4 regions of the Priestia sp. FSL W8-0524 genome follow, and region 2 is predicted to be linked to each of the others. Evidence: predicted binding sites of a transcription regulator. Region 2 holds the regulator's gene; each other region holds the start of a gene.

Region 1 (3,288 bases), 260 kb from region 2:
CCGTGTTACTCGCAAAAAAGTAGTGAGAATAAAAATACGCAATAGCTAGTACAATCAACGCCGTCATCCAAGACATATGACTAACAGTGCCTTTCATCAGATCACTGAACCAAGGAATCATGCCTAGATCATTTAAGAAAGTTGCCATCATAACCAAAACAGCAAACCAGACTAATGTATCCCATGCTCCCTGTTCTTTTTTGATGTCCGACCAGCTTAACACTTGCGTTAAAAGCAGCGCACATAGACCAATAAAAGCAGTTGTTGTTGCATTAATATTTAAATTAGCGCCAAAAATCCACAGCACAAGAAGAAGTAAAAATACCCCAATCATGTACCATTCTTCTTTCTTTAGCGGGCCCATTTCATTTAGTTTTTTTGCTGCAATTTCAGATGCTTCCGGCGTTTCTTTTAATTCTGGCGGATACAGCTTATAAATAACGAGCGGAATCACAATTAAACTAATAATTCCAGGTACGATTGCAGCCGCTGCCCATCCAACCCATGAAATAGTCTTTCCTGTAATTTGTTCCGTCATTTTAACAGCAAGAGGATTGGCCGCCATTGCCGTTACGAACATAGCCGATGTAATCATATCTCCTTGAAACGATACCTTTGTTAAGAAAGCACCAACTCTGCGCTCCGTACCGTCTCCAGTTCTCGATCCGTATGTTTCAGATAAAGAACGAATGATTGGAAGAATAATTCCTCCAGCTCGTGCTGTATTAGACGGCATTGCAGGTGATAAAAGTAAATCACTTACGATAAGAGAATACGATAGTCCCAACGTCTTTTTACCGAACAAACGAACAAAGATATAGGCAACCCTTGTTCCTAGACCAGTCTTAATAAAACCTCTAGAAATAAAGAATGCAATAACGATCAACCAAATCGTCGTATTTTGAAAACCGCTGAGCGATTGTTCAAGTGTTAATGTATTAGTTAATACAATAATGGTTAAAGATAAAATAGCTACACTGCCTAATGGCAATGGTTTAATGATAAGACCTACGATAGTAGCCACAAAAATAGCGAATAAGTGCCAAGCCTTCACATCAAGTCCGGACGGAGGTGTAATAAACCATAAAACAAGTCCGATTGCCAGACAAATTAATAAAGGAATAAACTTCACTTCGCCGGCAGGCTTTTTAGTTGTTTCAGCCATAATCTTTCTCCTTTCATGTTTTTAAATAATAATAGTAGTATGCTCTTTCCCCTTCGTACCCAATACTTGTCCCCCTTAAAATAAAATAATTGTAAAAATACGTTTCATAAGGATGATATTGTAAATTTGTGAAGTGTTGAGCATAATTCCTTTATTATTTTATCATACATATTGACAATTTTTATCTTTCACCTTCATTTTATTCCCTTCAAAATAGCTTGTAAGCGTTATTTCATCAAAATAAATAAGCTGCATGAGTTCATCATGCAGCCTTGCATTTAACGATTTACTTTTTGAATAAACACGACTTTGAGATAATCACCTGACTTAAATTCTTTTATTGTTTTAAAATCAGCTGGAAGAGAGAACTGCTCCATCATTTTGTAACGTTCCCCTTTTTCGTTAAAAGCTTTTTCAATAAACGAATGAAATTTTTTCATATCAAAATTACTTGCATTCGTCGAAGCTACAATGACACCATTTGGCTTTGTAAGAGCAATGGCTTCTTTTAATAAATCTTTGTAGTCTTTTGCCGCGCTGAACGTATGCTTTTTCGATTTAGCAAAGCTCGGCGGATCTAGCACCACAAGATCGAACGTCATATTCTTCTTAACCGCATATTTAAAATACTTAAAAACATCTTCCACAATAATGTCCTGTGCTTCGTGATCAATTCCATTTACACTAAATTGCTCAATTGTTTTTGCCAAGCTGCGATTGGCCAAGTCGACACTTGTTGTTTTCGCAGCTCCTCCAAGAGCGGCCGCCACTGAAAATGCGCCTGTATACGAAAACATGTTTAGAACGGTCTTTCCTTTTGCATATTTATCTCGAATCGTTTTACGGACGTCTCGCTGATCTAAAAAGACCCCAACCATCGCTCCGTCATTTAAATAAACGGCAAAACGAATACCATTTTCTCTTACAATTAAAGGGAACTCACCTTTATCCCCTACTACAAAATCATCTTCTTCAATATACTGCCCTTTTACATTGAAACGTTTTTTCTGGTACAGCCCTTTAAAGTTAGGCGCAGATTTTAAAGCTTCAATAACGTATTCTTTAAATTGATAAATTCCTTCACTATACCAGCTCGTGACGTAATATCCGTCATAATAATCAATGATTAAGCCGCCAATTCCGTCACCTTCACTATTAAATACACGAAAAGCAGTTGTATCTTCAGACGCATAAAAATCGTGACGAGAGGCAATAGCTCGCTGAATTTTTCGTACAAAAAACGCCGCGTCAATTTGTTCACTTTTCTTCTTCGTCAGAATCCATCCGTAGCCTTTGTTTTGTTTTCCATAATAGCCTTTGGCTAAGAATTGATTTTTTGGAGTGACTAAGTTAATAATAACGCCTTCTTCTTGCAGTTTATGACCATCAACAAGCGCATCTTTTTCAATGAGTGGATAACCTTTATTCACTTTTTTAATAAAAGCTTCTTTGGCTATAACTTGTACTTCTTTTCTCATGTGTACACCCTATCTATTTAATTTAGTTCATTCTAGTTTTATCCATTTTACGAGAATAATCTACATTTATCTTAACATAGATAACCGGTAATGTTTCCAGTTACAAAATAGAAAAGCAGAGGATGCCTTGAAGCACCCTCTGCTTGATATGAATGAAAAATGAAATGTATGTTTTATGTTTTAAGATAAAAAATTATGAGCACTCTTGTCCAGTATATGCATCGAACTTAAGCGTCTGCTGCTTGCTTCCGCTCACTAAAGTCACCACGTATACAGTTATTGAGTTTTCTGTTATAAGCTCAATATGCTCTACTTTTCCTTCTTGATGTTTTAAAGCAAGAACTTTTACAGCGGTCTCCGTTAACGGCTGAAGCTTATCATGTTTTACATGTGTGATTTCACCCGAAACCGCATCGATTGTAACGGTGTATTCCGTATTATCTTTGATTATTTTTACTGTGAAAATCGCTGCGTTTTGATCATATTCTACCGTTTTCACCTTACCTGCATATGTAGCCAATGCAAGATCTTTTGCATCTTGTCTCGTTAATAGCTTCACTTCTTGCTGAGAAGTATTAACTACTTTTCCTGTGAAAGCATCTAACGTTACCGTATATTGAGTGCTATCTTTAAGAATCACTGCGA
Region 2 (3,288 bases):
ACGAAATGCGGGAAATAATGATGCTGATTTCATACAAAATTAAGAGCGGCACTGTCACCATCATGTGCGAGAGCAATTCCGGTGGTGTAATAAGTGCGGCAATAACTAGCAGTACGAAATAGGCATATTTTCGAATTTGAGATAAAAACATAGGCGTTATAATTCCTAAACGCGTCAAAAACATAACGACGACAGGAAGCTGAAACAACAAGCCAAAAGGCAGTGTGAGCTGCATTAAAAAAGAAAAGTATTCATTAATGCCAATCACTTGGTTTACATTCAGCTCATCAGAAACGCGCGTCATAAAATCAACGACAAATGGAAACAACACAAAATAAGAAAAAGAGACACCGCCGATAAAGAGAAAAATGGAAACAGGAATATATCCAAGCGTTACCTTACGCTCTTTTTCATATAAACCAGGACTAATAAATGCCCAAAGTTGATACAGTGCAACAGGAGCTGCAAGTACACAGCCGATAATAACAGCAAATTGCATATAAATCTTAACTGGATCTGTTAACCGAAATGCATTCATCGTTAAATTCTTTGCCTCATCAGCATGCTGTAAATAGACAATAACCTTATCCGCTATAAAAAAGCCGCCAATTGTGGCAATCACAAAGAAAAATAAAACAATTAAAATGCGTTTTCGCAGCTCTCCTATATGATCATATATTGACATTTCTTGTTCGGTCATACTATGATCACCCTTTTACTCTTTGTCATCTACTTGACGCTGTTTATCTTTTTCACGATCTTCTGATGCACCGCTAGCGGCATGCTTAAACTCTCTAAGCGTTTGGCCCACTGATCTTCCTAGCTCCGGTAACCGTTTCGGTCCAAAAATAAGCAGTGCTACAATCGCAATAATAATCCAACTGCCTGCTCCAATCCCCATATTCCCACTCTCCTTATTAATTTAGACTTAAGGAAATCGTAACACAGTCCGCCTTATTCAACAGGATAATTTTTCAAAAAGTAGACGAGCGACTGTAATTCTACAGCAAGATCAATATGATGGAGTCGAATCTCATCCGGTACGTTTAAGCGTGCAGGAGTAAAGTTTAAAATCCCTTTAATTCCGCAACTCACTAAACGATCAGTAATTTGCTGAGCAACAGTGGCAGGAACGGTTAAAATCGCTACTGAGATGTCATCACTCATATAATCTTCCAATTGGTCAAGATGATAGACCGGCACGTCGCCTACTTTCGTACCTACTTTATCTTCTATCACATCAAAAGCGCACTCAATTTTGGTGTTATTATTTTTAATAAAATTATAATTTAAAAAGGCCGTTCCTAGATTCCCTACGCCAATCAGTGCTACTTTCGTTACTTCATCTTGGTCTAACGTTTTACGGAAAAATGTAAGTAAATAATTCACATTGTAGCCGTATCCCTTTTTTCCTAATGCACCAAAGTAAGAAAAGTCCCGACGAATAGTAGCAGAATCCACTTTCACTGCCTCACTTAACTCCGCTGACGACACACGCTGTTTACCAGAAGCATGCAAATTTTTCAAAAAACGATAATAAAGCGGCAATCGTTTAGCCGTTGCTTGTGGTATTTTTAATTGTTCAGTGTTCACGTTGTACCCCCTCAGTTCATGTATGTCATTACTAACATTTTCAAGTCATATTGCATTACCTTTCACAAAGCATCAACCGCTTTGAGGTAGCGCTTCCAATTCTCTCTCTTTTCTCTTGTTTTATATATACTCCGCTTCACACCTCGACGGCTTTTGTCTATTCAGCACTCCTTAAAGTCGGTATGTAGAACGAAGCAATTAGCCCTTCAAAGGATCGGTTTGTTAGTCATGACGGATTTTTTTACATCCATCATAGATAAGTTCAGAGATGCACTTATCTCTTATTTTAACATAGTATCCTGTATAAAATGTGCAGGTAAAATCATTTTATTTCATGAATCAAAACATTCGCTTCATCATTTGTCCTTGTCCCTCTACAAATTACAAACGCTTGTAGGAAGAACTTGTAGTTAAAAATATGTTAAAATACACTATGGATATACTACTAGAGGTGAAAAAATGATTATTCTACAATTGAACGGTATTACAAAATACTATGGGGCAGAACCCATTTTATCGAATATAAAGTTAGAAGTACAATCAAAAGACCGCATTGCCCTAGTGGGACGAAACGGTGCTGGTAAATCAACTTTATTAAAAATTATTGCTGAGCAGCTTTCCTATGACAGCGGAGAAATTATTAAACCTAAGGGTGTTTCCATTGATTATATGGGACAAGATACAGTTCTTGAGTCAACACTCTCCATATGGGAAGAAATGATGACTGTCTTTGCTCCATTAAAGAAGATGGAAAAAGAATTACGTACGCTTGAAACGAAGATGGGTGATCCAGACATTTTTAATGATTCAGTTCAATACGAAAAACTAACCAAAGAGTATGATCAGCTTCAAGTAACGTTTAAAGATTTAGGCGGCTATCAATATGAAGCGGATACACGATCTATTCTTCACGGTTTCCGTTTTTCAAACTTTGACTACAGCACCCCTATTTCCTCCTTAAGCGGTGGACAAAAAACGCGCCTGGCTCTTGCAAAACTGCTTTTAACAAAGCCTGATTTGCTTATTCTGGATGAGCCTACCAACCACTTAGATATTGAAACTTTAGCATGGCTGGAACAGTTTCTGCAAGGGTATGAAGGAGCTATTTTAATCGTTTCACATGATCGTTACTTCCTTGATAAAGTCGTAAATCAAGTGTATGAAGTCGTACAAAAAACAACGGTGAAGTACACGGGCAACTACTCTAAATACCTTGTACAAAAAGCAGAGCGATATGAAAAAGAGTTGCGTCAGTACGAAAAGCAGCAAGATGAAGTCGCAAAGCTGAATGATTTTATTCAGCGAAACATCGCCCGCGCATCGACTACAAAACGTGCGCAAAGCAGACGTAAACAGCTCGATCGAATGGAGTTAATAAATCGACCTAACGAAGGCGAAAAATCAGCTAGTTTTTCGTTTGAAATTGAACGTCAAAGCGGAAATGAAGTCTTAAATCTGGAAGATGTGTCTATCGGATATGATGAACACAACTATGTCGTCCAAGAGGCAAACCTTCGCATTAAAAAAGGGGAAAGCCTTGCGTTGGTTGGTCCTAATGGCGTGGGGAAATCAACTTTATTAAAAGGCATTGTGGATAAACTCAGCTTCAAGACTGGGACCATTTCCTTTGGCTCAAATGTAATGGTTGGTTATTACGACCAAGAGCAAGCCAATTTAACGTCTAATAAAACCGTT
Region 3 (3,288 bases), 2.6 Mb from region 2:
AACACCAGCGTTAAAAAAAGCGAGACCTGCTAAATAGCTTCCGTAGCTCATCTGAGTTCGCGCTTCTTTATCTTTGCCATCTTCTACAGCTGCTCTTAAAGAAGAGCTGATCATGCGTATAGCCTTTAGGGCTAAGGCGTCCGTTGCTGGATTTGCATTTACCGATACATAAGCCTCAACGGCATGAGTTAATGCATCAATCCCTGTAGCCGCCGTTACTTTAGAAGGAACGCTCAGCGTAAGCTCGGGATCTACAATCGCGGCGTCCGCAAGCAAATGATCGTGGGTCACGACGTCTTTGCTGCTTTCAAGAGATAATACAGAAATATTCGTTACTTCTGAGCCCGTGCCGGAGGTCGTAGGAATTAAAATTTTCGGAAGCCCTTTTTCCGTAATTTGTTTCGTGCCAGTTAAGTTCAAATATTCTTCTACAGCTCCGTCATGAACGGCTAAAACGGCCGTAAGTTTTGCTAAATCTAATGCGCTGCCGCCGCCAACTCCAATGACTAAATCAAATTTTCGGCTTTTTGCGTAAGATACGAGTTTTTCACCAAGCGCTAAGGGCGGCTCTGGTGCCGTATCTGCATATACATCTACTTCGTATCCATTTTGGATAAGAGGAGCACTTACTTTATCTACAAGTCCAATGTCTTTTAACACGGGATCTGTGACGATTAAAATATGAGCAGGGTCATATTTTTTTACTTCGGGAAGCAGTTGCTGAAGTGATCCCCATCCTGTGTAGCTAAGAGGGGTGAAAACTAGTTTTGAAATGGTCATTTGTTTGCCCTCCGATTTATAGAAAATTTTTTTATATTAAGCAGCTGCTTGATTTCATTCGTAATAACCTTCAGTAGATTTGCGGAACTGCTGAAATTGATTTGCATCGTGACCAAACCAAACTTGCGAATTAGTTTCATAGGCTAGACGGCGTATACGTTCAACCGTGTTTGCATATCCAAGAGAGTCGTAGATAATACCGGGTGGTTTAACAGGAGGACCATAGCTCTCAGCTGTATAGATTGTATCGGATGCTAAGATAATGCCACCTGTTTCAGGCAAATGAACATGAAGACCAAGCATACCCCAAGCATGTCCGCTTCCAAAATTCAAGACATTAATTCCTTCTGCCAGTTTGATGGTATCTTCGTTTCGTTTAATCGTTTTCCAACGAAGGTCATTTTTTATCCAGGCGTCAATGTCAGCCCAAATGTAAGCACCTTCTTTTTGATTGCGTGCATAAGACTGAAGAGTGCCGTTTAACTCATCTTCATGAACGATAACAGTGGCGTTAGTGAACAATTCTAAGCAGCCGGCATGATCAAGATGAAGGTGGGAGGCAACAACAAATTTAATTTCTTTAGGGTCAACCCTTAATTGTTCTAATCGATTTGGTAAATAACATTCTTCTGTAGCGGAGTAAGGAAACATTTGTTGAGTTGCTTCAGTCCAACGCCCTTGTGGTCCCATTGATTCAGGGTTGCAGGCTGTATCAAACAGAATTTTCCCTTCAGGATGATCAATTAATACAGTATAAATTGGAAACTCTACAAATTCCGTAGGTGCATGAGGGTTCTTAACAGTTGCTGGGTTATGCATTGCAAGCATCCAGTTTTTATCCATTTGCATCGAGCCGTTGTCCATCACATAAAGCTTTGGGTTAGGTTTGATAATATTACACATATAATAGCCTCCTAAACGTAGTTGAATTTTTGTTTGCGTTTTCAAAATGACTTTATACTACATTTACCCTATATGCTGGAGAGAATAATCCTTTTTAAAATGGATAGACTCTTTCCTATTCTTTCAACATACTAGACTGCAATTTTTATGCCAGTATTTGAAAAGTAAATATTAGCGCAGTTTTCCTTGCTTCTTATAACCAAGTGCTGAAAAAATTCACCGCTTTTAGAAGGAAAAAGGCTATTGTGCATTGAATGGTTAGTGGTGAAAAGTTTCACCATATGTTGGCGGGAATTCACCATAAGAAAGGAATGCAAAACAATGACTTCTTTTAAAGGGAAAAAAGATTTGACGAACGAAACGTTACAGGCCATCATTGAATTCTCTACGGACGGAATATATGTAGTAAATAAAAAGGGAATAACGATATATGTAAATGAAGCTTATGAAAAAATCACAGGAACAAATAAACGAGACGTATTAGGAAAGCATATGCAAACTGTTATCGATGAAGGATATATTGATCAATCTGTTTCCCTACTTGTGTTAGTAGAAAAACAGCAGCGCTCTATTATGCAAACCATTTCAAGCGAAAGAGACGTTATGGTAACAGGAAATCCAGTGTTTAACAAACAAGGTGAAATAGAGCTCGTTGTGACCACTGTACAGGATATTACACAGTTAAACGCAGTTAAAAAAGAGCTTTTAAAGGTACAAGAGTTTTCGCATATGAATGCAAATAAATACGCTGTAAACGTGAATGGGTCGGAACAGCCCCTAGTGTTTCAAAGCAATAGGATGAACTTGGTTTATCAGCAAGCCAAACGAGTAGCTCCGTTTCCTACAAGTATTCTTCTGTCAGGTCCCTCAGGATCCGGAAAAGAAGTAGTCGCTAACCTTATTCACGATTCAAGCGATAGAAACAATCAGCCATTTATTAAAGTGAACTGCGGAGCCATTCCTGAGCCGTTGCTAGAATCGGAGTTGTTCGGCTATGAAAAGGGAGCTTTTACTGGCGCTCGAACAGAAGGGAAAATAGGACTGTTAGAACTCGCTGATGGCGGAACCTTGATGCTTGATGAAATTGGTGAAATGCCGATTTCCTTGCAAGTGAAACTGCTTCGAGTGTTACAGGAAAAGCAGGTACAGAAAATTGGAGGAACTAAAACAAAAAGTATCGATATACGAATCATTTCGGCAACAAATCAATATCTAGGAGAGCTTATTAAAAAGGGGAGGTTTCGTGAAGATTTATACTACCGTTTAAAGGTAGTCGAAATCAGCCTTCCGCCTCTATCTCAACGTAAAGAGGATATCAGTTTACTGGTTGATCATTATGTTTCCTACTTTTGCAGCTTGTATTACGTCCAAAAGCGCATATCAAATAAAGCGAAGCAAGTATTAGAAGCTTACCAATGGCCAGGAAATGTAAGAGAGCTTCGGAATATGGTGGAGAATATGATTGTGTCTATTCCTGGAGAAACAATTGAAGCCCATCATTTACCTTTTCATACTTATCATGAAGATGAAAAATGTGATTATTTACCTCTAAAAAAGAAAGTGGAGCAGTTTGAACAGCGACTCGTTAAAGAAACTATTCAACAT
Region 4 (3,288 bases), 3.6 Mb from region 2:
CCGCCTCGAAACAGCATTAACAATGAAGAAAGCATATACATGATTCCAATTTTTTTATGATCCACCGTTGTGAGCCACTCACGCCATAGCCACTTCCATTTTTTAAGATACGTAAGAACAAAAATAATACCGGCTAGTGTTAACAAAATGGCGACATCTGCTCCATAAATCATCGGTTCTCCAGTCACAAAAAAATGAGATGAAAAATCTTTTAATTTGTCTAACAACTTAGTTTCCCCCTTCCTGGTGCTCATGCTGTGTATGTGCTTGTTCTTCAGAATCCACATTCATAGTCTTCATGTCTTCATTTTTCATATGGTGATGCTGACTATAATATTGACCACCGTTTTTAATAACAATTTCTTGAAACAAACCTTTAGGAATGGTAGAGTACGATTTTTCCAAGGAAAGACCTTGTTTGGCAAGATTGTTATAATCAGCTTTTGTTAAAGCTGGTGATGTTTCTTTCACTTGCTTTACCCACTGATTAAATTCTTTTGTCGATGTAGATTTAACTTTAAAGTTCATATGAGCGAACCCTTCACCCGTAAAATTAGCACCCGAACCAAAATATTCTCCCTTGTGATTAGCTTGTAGCCAAAGCCCCATGGCCATTCCCGGCATGGTATATAATTGTCCTCCCAACTCCGGTACCCAAAAGGAATTCATAGGTGCATCTGACGTTAGCACGAATTGAACGGGCACATTCTTTGGAATGTTGACATAGTTCACTGTCGCAATATCTTGATCCGGATATTGAAATAACCATTTCCAGTCAAGGGATGTTACTTCAATTGTTAGCGGGTTTACATCTTTTTTCGGCGGATCTACTAATTCATAAGTCGTTTTGGCCGTAGCGAAACCTAAAATGCCGATAATAATAATGGGGATGCCCCACCAAATAAATTCAAGACGCTTGCTATCGTCCCAATCTGGTCGATACGGAGCCTTGTTTCCAGGCTTATCACGGTAGCGTAAAACGATATACACAAGCAGACCTAAAACAGGAATAACGACAATTGCGCATAAAATTATGGAAAAAATAATTAACTGGTATTCTTTTTGAGCTACCGCCCCCTGTGGATTTAAAATCAAATAACGACTATCACAGCCTGCTAAAAAAATTGTGATGAATACGGAGAGAATGATTAACTTGCCAATATGCATTGATTTTTGCTTTCTCACCTCAGCTCAGGCTCCCTTCCTTTAAATCTCTGTACATAATAATGGTATATAAACGTTCATATTAGAGATGCATCTCAACAGATTAAAAGGCTAAAAACCTCCTAACATATTGAAGTTTGTCATGACATATTGCTTACTCCTAAAAAATTATCATGTTGTATGTTTAAAAGGTGTGATATTTCTCACACTTGAAGCAATTTTTATTTAGTTTAAATGGCTTTACCATAATTTCGTCACATATTTGGTTAAATGTGGTGTGAAATATCTTTCTCCTAGCGCGTAGATTCTGATAAAAGTAAAAAAGCTCTTCCAGTTCTTATTAACTGGAAGAGCTTTTTGGGAGTAATGAAGTATGGAGCTTTATTTCTTACTAGTTTGTTTGCTTTACTTGCTGAAACATCCAATCAATCATTTTCTGATTCCGATACGTTGGAACCCATGAAGCATGGTCATACTTTAATTCTTTAGGATATTCCGTATATAGCGGATGCCCCCCAGATTTTTTGTAAATTCATTGCACCGTTATTTATATTTACGATAAAACACTCCTCATAAAAAAACTATATTTCTATTTTTAAAGAGGCTTATCACTATAGCAATATCCTTTAAAAAAGCTATCCACTTTCTTCATAAAGGTTACATATTAAAAACACCTAAAGATAGTTTAGGTGTTTTTGAAAGTTTTATATTCATCTTTCCTCTAAGCAAAAGCTTAATGGTTATATGGCCTTCTTACTCTTTGAAGCCTCTTGTTTTTTTCTCCACATATTTTCCATTTGTTCAAGAGTTCTACCTTTTGTTTCAGGAATAAATTTCCAAACAAATAAAGCAGAAAGTACACTCATTAAACCGTAGAAACCATATGTTAATCCTCCGCTATATTCCATCATCACAGGATACGTAGAGGAAATAAAATAGTTAGCTGCCCATTGAGCAGCTACGGCAATGGCTACAGCACGACCTCTAATTTTATTAGGAAAAATCTCTGAAATGAGCACCCAACAAATTGGTCCCCATGACATCATAAAGGAAGCTGTATAAATAATGATAAATACAAGCGTCCCTATACCAATGATGTTTGAAAAAGCCATGCTTGCTACACCGAACATTCCAATGGCCATTCCGATAGACCCTGTTATTAATAAAGGTTTTCTTCCCAAACGATCAACCGTCAAAATTGCAATTACTGTAAAAATAACGTTTACTAATCCCATAATAATGGTTTGCAGCATAGAAGAACCTTTAGCTGCTCCCATGCTTTCAAAAATACGCGGAGCATAATATAGAGCTACATTTATTCCTACAAACTGTTGAAATACAGAAAGCAATATACCTACAACGATAACTAATTTTCCGTACGCCAATAATTTTTCAGATGAAACATTGGTAGAAATTGTTTGTTTAATATCTTCTAAAATTGATTTCGCTTCTGAAGATCCATTAATTTTGGTTAGTATGGCTAAAGCTTTTTGGTCTTGATTCTGTATAGCTAAGTAGCGAGGCGTTTCAGGAACTAAAAACAAGAGTGCTGCAAAGAGTAAAGCTGGAATAGCTCCTGAAGCAAACATATATCTCCAACCTACATCATTAATCCATTCTAAGGTTTCCCCATTTGCAATACCCCAATTCACGAAGTAAACGACTAACATTCCAAAAATAATCATAAATTGATTGAACGATACCAATCTGCCGCGAATATCTGCCGGTGCAATTTCCCCTATATAGATGGGACAAATGGCTGATGCTAAGCCAACACCAATCCCACCTATAATGCGGTAGAAGTTAAAAGCTAGTAACAAAGAGAGTGTCGGTTCCCCTTTTGTGAAAAATAAAAACTCAGGATAAGAAGCGCCTAACGCTGAGACTATAAAAAGAATAGCTGCTAGTATAAGTGATTGTTTGCGTCCTAGTTTCGTCGCAAAATAACCAGATACCAACCCTCCAATAATACATCCTATTAAAGCACTTGATACAGTAACACCGTGTGCTAAAGATCCCAACCCTAAGCTGTCAATAAGATACACCTTTAATGATTCTTCAGCTCCAGATATTACAGCTGTATCATATCCAAACAGTAACCCTCCGATAGCGGCAACTAAGGTA

Evidence for each region. Region 2 encodes Rex, which represses fermentation and respiration genes when NADH is low (regulators of the CRP and FNR family bind a similar motif). Its sites were predicted from a motif close to TTGTGAAATATTTCACAA; they were not measured.
Region 1: the regulator Rex is predicted to act here: its motif matches at 1,292-1,309, upstream of NST66_RS25515 (anion permease).
Region 3: the regulator Rex is predicted to act here: its motif matches at 1,946-1,963, upstream of ahlS (AhlS family quorum-quenching N-acyl homoserine lactonase).
Region 4: the regulator Rex is predicted to act here: its motif matches at 1,356-1,373, upstream of NST66_RS07920 (ubiquinol oxidase subunit II).

What each region holds. Positions count from the first base shown of each region.
Region 1 covers NZ_JBBOUG010000001.1:4,886,470-4,889,757, forward strand. Annotated here, with positions in the region: gene NST66_RS25515 (anion permease) at 1-1,165, opposite strand, end outside; gene NST66_RS25520 (class I SAM-dependent rRNA methyltransferase) at 1,444-2,643, opposite strand; gene NST66_RS25525 (PepSY domain-containing protein) at 2,837-3,288, opposite strand, start outside.
Region 2 covers NZ_JBBOUG010000001.1:5,150,838-5,154,125, reverse strand. Annotated here, with positions in the region: gene tatC (twin-arginine translocase subunit TatC) at 1-700, opposite strand, end outside; gene tatA (twin-arginine translocase TatA/TatE family subunit) at 716-901, opposite strand; gene NST66_RS27030 (redox-sensing transcriptional repressor Rex) at 955-1,593, opposite strand; gene NST66_RS27025 (ABC-F family ATP-binding cassette domain-containing protein) at 2,053-3,288, shown strand, end outside.
Region 3 covers NZ_JBBOUG010000001.1:2,596,453-2,599,740, reverse strand. Annotated here, with positions in the region: gene NST66_RS13205 (iron-containing alcohol dehydrogenase) at 1-780, opposite strand, end outside; gene ahlS (AhlS family quorum-quenching N-acyl homoserine lactonase) at 835-1,683, opposite strand; gene NST66_RS13195 (sigma-54 interaction domain-containing protein) at 2,005-3,288, shown strand, end outside.
Region 4 covers NZ_JBBOUG010000001.1:1,581,477-1,584,764, reverse strand. Annotated here, with positions in the region: gene qoxB (cytochrome aa3 quinol oxidase subunit I) at 1-227, opposite strand, end outside; gene NST66_RS07920 (ubiquinol oxidase subunit II) at 229-1,167, opposite strand; gene xylE (D-xylose transporter XylE) at 1,905-3,288, opposite strand, start outside.